2 regions of the Enterobacter sp. UNJFSC 003 genome follow, and region 1 is predicted to be linked to the other one. Evidence: predicted binding sites of a transcription regulator. Region 1 holds the regulator's gene; the other holds the start of a gene.
What was found. Region 1 encodes PurR, which represses purine synthesis genes. Its sites were predicted from a motif close to CANGCAAACGTTTGCNTG; they were not measured.

Region 2: gcvT (glycine cleavage system aminomethyltransferase GcvT) is a predicted target of PurR. The motif match lies at 1,928-1,945, and genes of this name have one in related genera.

What each region holds. Positions count from the first base shown of each region.
Region 1 is NZ_JBAKHK010000002.1:256,190-259,315, reverse strand. It holds gene punC (purine nucleoside transporter PunC) at 1-208, opposite strand, end outside; gene punR (DNA-binding transcriptional activator PunR) at 323-1,234, shown strand; gene purR (HTH-type transcriptional repressor PurR) at 1,251-2,276, opposite strand; gene V5P19_RS07280 (YnhF family membrane protein) at 2,574-2,663, shown strand; gene V5P19_RS07275 (MFS transporter) at 2,827-3,126, shown strand, end outside.
Region 2 is NZ_JBAKHK010000007.1:113,875-117,000, forward strand. It holds gene gcvP (aminomethyl-transferring glycine dehydrogenase) at 1-261, opposite strand, end outside; gene gcvH (glycine cleavage system protein GcvH) at 331-720, opposite strand; gene gcvT (glycine cleavage system aminomethyltransferase GcvT) at 744-1,838, opposite strand; gene ubiI (FAD-dependent 2-octaprenylphenol hydroxylase) at 2,267-3,126, opposite strand, start outside.

The DNA of each region.
Region 1 (3,126 bases):
GACCAAAGCGATCGGAAAGCGGGCCCCAGAGCAACTGCGCGAAGGCAAAGCCGGCAAGGAATACGCTCAGGCTGGCGCTGATGGCGGCAGCCGGGGTCTGTAAATCTTCCTGCATCGCGGCAAAGGCCGGCAGGTACATATCGGTGGCCAAAAAGCCCAGCACGCTCAAACCGGCGAGCCAGACTAAAAATCCTTTATGAGGTTGCATTATTTCTTCTCCTTGAGGAGGCAGGTGTACGTTGGCGCAGAGTGTAGGGAGTGCAAAGCGGCTTGTGAAACGCTAATATTTGGCGGGTGCATTCAAAAATTTTGCAGGCAGAAAATGTGGTCAGATTATTCTCTTGAAGTTGTGGATGCCGTCGCGCGTAACGGCAGCTTTAGCGGTGCAGCGCAGGAGCTACACCGCGTGCCCTCGGCGATAAGCTATACGGTACGCCAGCTGGAAGAGTGGCTGGCGGTTCCCCTGTTTGAACGGCGTCATCGCGACGTTGAGTTAACGCCTGCCGGGGCGTGGTTTTTGAAAGAAGGGCGATCTGTTATCAAAAAAATGCAGATCACCCGAGAACAGTGTCAGCAGATTGCTAACGGCTGGCGAGGGCATCTTTCCATCGCGGTAGATAACATCGTCAAACCGGAACGAACGCGGCAGATGATTGTTGATTTTTATCGTCATTTCTCGGATGTGGAGCTGCGGGTGTCCCAGGAGGTGTTCAACGGCGTCTGGGACGCGCTGGCGGACGGCAGGGTGGAGATGGCGATTGGGGCAACCCAGGCGATCCCCGTCGGGGGGCGCTATGCGTTCCGCGATATGGGCATGCTTAACTGGAAATGCGTGGTGGCGCGTGAGCATCCGCTGGCGACAATGGAAGGGCCGCTGAGCGATGACGCGCTGCGCAACTGGCCGTCGCTGGTGTTGGAAGATACCTCGCGCTCGTTGCCCAAGCGTATTACCTGGCTGCTGGATAACCAGCGCCGGGTTGTGGCCCCGGACTGGGAATCATCCGCGACCTGCCTCAGCGCCGGGCTGTGCGTTGCAATGGTGCCTGGCCATTTTGCGCGCCCGCGCATTGACACGGGTGAATGGGCTGCGCTGACGCTGGAGAACCCCTTCCCGGATGCCGCCTGTTGCCTGACATGGCAGCAAAGCGATGTATCACCTGCAATGGCCTGGCTTCTGGATTACCTGGGAGACAGTGATACGCTTAACCGGGAGTGGTTACGGGAGCCAGCGTAGCGGGCTCCGTATGAGATTAACGACGGTAGTCGCGGAACGGACCATCCGCAACGGAACGGCGTTCAATAAGGCGAGGATGAACTTCAATTGACTGGGATTCTTCTCGCTTGTTGACGATCCTGTCCATCAGCATATTGAAGGCTGTTTCGCCCAGTGAATCTTTTGGCTGGTGAATGGTGGTCAGCGCAGGGGTAAAGAAGCGCGCGTTACGCACGTTGTCATACCCGATGACGGAAATATCCTGCGGTACGCGCAGCCCCAGCTCATCTGCCGCACAGAGTGCACCCATCGCCATGATGTCACCACCACAGAAGACGGCGGTCGGACGGTGCGGCTGGGAGACAATCTGCTGCATCGCGCGATAGCCTGATTCGGGTTCAAAGTCACCCTGAACAATCCAGTTTTCCGGCACCGCGATCATCGCTTCTTCCATCGCTTTCATAAACCCGGCCAGGCGGCCCGCACCGGTGTTGCGCTCCAGCGGCCCCGGTATCACACCAATTTCGCGGTGACCGCGTTCCACCAAATAACGTCCCGCCATATAACCGCCTTCGAAGGCGTTATCAATCACGGAATCGGTGAAGTCGGCACGCGCTTCACCCCAGTCCATAACGACCATCGGTATGTGGCGATACTCTTCAAGCATGGAAAGCACCGACTCCGGGTACTCGGAGCACATCACCAGCAGACCATCCACGCGCTTCTGCGCCATCATTGACAGATAGGCTCGCTGTTTTTCAATGTTGTTCCACGCGTTGCCCAGGATAAGGGTATAGCCTTTCTGGAAGCAGTTTTTTTCTACCGCTTCAATGATCTCGGCAAAATAGGCCGCTTCACTGCTGGTGGCCAGCAAACCAATGGATTTGGTGTGATTAACTTTAAGACTGCGCGCAACCGCACTCGGCGAGTAGTGCAGTTCCTTGATCGCTGCCCAGACGGCATTGCGCGTCTCTTCCGCAACGAAACGGGTTTTGTTAATAACATGTGATACGGTTGTAGTGGAAACGTTTGCGCGTTTTGCCACATCTTTAATTGTTGCCATTAAATGTCACTCCAGACCATATCCTAAGCTCCTGAAAAACATGAAGGTAAACGTTTGCCTTCTCTCACCCTTATTACGCAATCTGGAATTGCGACACGCCGGGAAAACGACTCAGGACGTCAGGAGGGGGTCAATGGCCGGTACGCTAATAAATTTAGCGTGGAATTTTGTCCTATCTTGGTGAAAAGGGGAAGAGCAAAAGTGGATATCCGTTTAAATCCAGGAAGATTTTTGACGTAAACTGTGTAAAAATGAGCAGACTCACTTTTTGTGGGGGGATTAAAAGGAGAAAAATTGATGAATACCGATCTGAAGTTTTCGCTGACGACGACCGTGATTGTGCTGGCGCTGATTGTTGCCGCAGGTTTGACGGCAGTACTGCACTGATTTACGCGGAGGGAGCGTTCTCTCCCTCCTGCTTATCCCGATTGTTACCCCTCTGGCAAAAATCTTTTGCCAATTTGTTAACTTCTCATTTTTTGTGATTGATGTCATGCTTTCCGCTTCTTTGTTCTGTGTTACGACATAACACGGCATCCGGAGTTGACGCATGAAAATCAATTTTCCCCTGCTGGCCCTGGCGATCGGCGCTTTTGGGATTGGCACCACTGAATTTTCCCCGATGGGGTTATTGCCCGTTATCGCCCAAGGCGTAGAGGTTTCTATCCCTGCGGCCGGTATGTTGATCAGCGCCTACGCCATTGGCGTGATGGTGGGGGCTCCGCTGATGACGCTGTTGCTTTCGCATCGGGCGCGACGCAACGCGCTGATTTTCCTGATGGCCATCTTTACGCTGGGCAATGTGCTCTCCGCCATTGCGCCGGATTACACCACGCTGATGCTGTCCCGT
Region 2 (3,126 bases), on a different contig from region 1:
CATGCCAATGTAAGACTTAAAGCGCTTGTTACGGCCAGCAATGGCCTTCAGCTCCGCCAGTGCGGCGAATTCCGTGGTGGCTTCACCTACCTGAGGCGGCGTAGCAAGCTGGATATCTTTTGGCACGATCTGGCCGATCAGTGCGTTTAATGAATCCGCGCCAACTGTCTTCAGCATATCCTGCTGTTGCTGAGCATCCGGCCCAATGTGACGTTCAATGAAGGCGCCACGGTTTTCAAGCTGGCTTAAAGTCTGTGTCATGAGCGATGGTTCCTGAAACGTGCAGTGAATGTGTTTTCTCCCTCTCCCCAAGGAGGAGAGAGGTATGGCTTACTCGTCTTCTAACAGTGCTTCGTACGCGGTCGCATCCAGCAGCGCAGCAATCTGCGATTCGTCGCTGGCTTTGATCTTGAAGATCCAGCCGCCTTCATAAGGCTCGCTGTTGACCAGTTCCGGGGAGTCGCTTAGTGCGTCGTTCACGGCAACAATCTCACCGCTGACGGGGGCGTAGATATCAGAGGCCGCTTTTACGGACTCGGCCACCGCGCAGTCGTCGCCCGCGCTGACGGTGGCACCTACGTCCGGCAGGTCAACAAATACCATGTCGCCCAGCAGCTCTTGCGCGTGCTCGGTGATCCCTACGGTGTAAGTGCCGTCCGCTTCTTTGCGCAGCCACTCGTGTTCTTTGCTGTATTTCAGTTCTGCTGGCACATTGCTCATTGGAGTTCTCCTGATAAAAATGATTAGGCGACCGGCTTACCGGCGCGAACAAAAATCGGTTTGGTTACGTTGACCGGCATTTCACGGTTGCGGATCTGCACCACTGCCGTTTCGCCAATGCCGGCCGGAACGCGCGCCAGTGCAATACTGTAGCCCAGCGTCGGTGAGAAGGATCCGCTGGTGATCACGCCTTCGCGATGGTTGCCATCGGCATCGGTGAAACGCACCGGCAGCTCGCCGCGCAGTACGCCTTTTTCAGTCATCACCAGGCCAACAAGCTGTTCAGTGCCCTTTTCACGCTGCAGTTCCAGCGCTTCACGGCCAATGAATTCGCGGTCGACCGGTTCCCAGGCGATGGTCCAGCCCATATTAGCGGCCAGCGGAGAAACACCTTCGTCCATTTCCTGGCCGTACAGGTTCATGCCCGCTTCCAGGCGCAGCGTATCGCGCGCCCCCAGACCAGCAGGCTTCACGCCCGCGTCCACCAGCGCGCGCCAGAAATCAGCGGCTTTCTCGTTAGGCATCGCAATTTCGTAGCCCGCTTCACCGGTATAGCCGGTGGTGGCGATAAACAGATCGCCTGCCTGCACGCCGAAGAACGGCTTCATGCCTTCGGTGGCGTTACGCTGCTCGTCGCTGAACAGCGAGGCCGCTTTTGCCTGGGCGTTTGGCCCCTGAACGGCAATTAGCGACAGGTCATCACGAACGGTGATGTCGATGGCGTAAGGTTCAGCGTGTTGAGTGATCCAGGAGAGGTCTTTTTCGCGGGTAGCGGAGTTAACAACGAGGCGGAAGAAATCTTCAGCGAAGTAATAGACGATGAGGTCATCAATCACGCCGCCGGAGGCATTTAGCATGCCGCTATAGAGCGCTTTACCCGGCGTCTTCAGTTTGGCGACGTCGTTTGCCAACAGATAACGCAAAAACTCCCGGGTGCGGCTACCGCGCAGGTCGACAATCGTCATGTGGGACACGTCGAACATACCGGCATCGGTGCGCACCGCGTGGTGCTCATCAATCTGTGAGCCGTAGTGCAGCGGCATCATCCAGCCGTGGAAGTCCACCATGCGGGCGCCACATAACACGTGTTGTTCGTACAAAGGAGTCTGTTGAGCCATCTTTTCCTCGTTGAATAAGCAGGGCTGTCTTGCGTTTCGTGTGCCTGAATAGCCACAAAACCCGGCGCCGGGATCGCATTTCCGACCTTGACGCAAACGTTCTCTTTTACCTGAACTTACCACCGAAACCGGCGGTTAACCATAAGGTAAAACAGGTCATCACATTAGCTTATGACCAAAAAACGCTGAAAAGCCTACAGAGTTATTCACTGGAATAATGCGATTAAACCCGCATAAAGTTAACACTCGCCTAACATAATTTAGAACATGGTGATATTTAATGCCGAAAATCAGGCCAAATTTCCGTGACATCAAAAACGCGACATTAGTTAATCTAATGCGAAAAAGGAGGTGGAATTAGATTATTTCAAACGAGGACATTTCCCCGGCGCAGAGGCCGGGAAAATAAAATGTGATGGGGGTCTAAGTTAGCGCAGCCAGTGCGGGAGATCGTTAAGACCCATCGCCTGGCGAAGGAGTTGAGGTTTTACACCCGGGAGAGTATCGGCGAGCTTGAGACCAATGTCGCGCAGCAGCTTTTTGGCCGGATTTGCCCCGGCAAACAGCTCGCGAAAGCCCTGCATGCCCGCCAGCATCATCGCCGCACTGTGCTTGCGGCTACGTTCGTAGCGGCGAAGATAGAGATGCTGACCAATATCTTTGCCTTCACGCTGCAGACGACGCAGCTCCTCAACCAGTTCGGCCGCATCCATAAACCCGAGATTCACGCCCTGCCCGGCCAGCGGATGAATAGTATGTGCCGCATCCCCCACCAGCGCGAGGCGGTGCGCCGCAAACTGACGCGCATAACGGCCGGTTAACGGAAACACCTGGCGTTCACTCTCAAGCGTGCACAGGCCCAGACGGTTATCAAACGCCATGCACAGCGCCTGGTTAAAGGCCTCCGGCGTGGCTTCCTGCATCAGCTGCGCTTTTTCCGGCACCAATGACCAGACGATGGAGCACAGGTGCGGATCGCTCAACGGCAGGAAAGCGAGAATGCCGTCGCTGTGGAAAATCTGGCGTGCAATGCCGCCGTGTGGCTCCTCGGTGCGAATTGTCGCCACCATCGCATGATGCCGATAATCCCAGTAAGTCAGCGGGATATCGGCTTTATTACGCAGCCAGGAGTTCGCCCCATCCGCGCCCACCACCAGACGGGCAGTCAACATATCGCCGCTCTGGAGAGAGATAAACGCGTCGTTTTCGCCCCATGCAACCTGTTGGATTTGCGCGGGGGCGATTAGCGTCACGTCGCTGCAGGACTGGGCTTTTTGCCATAGCGCAT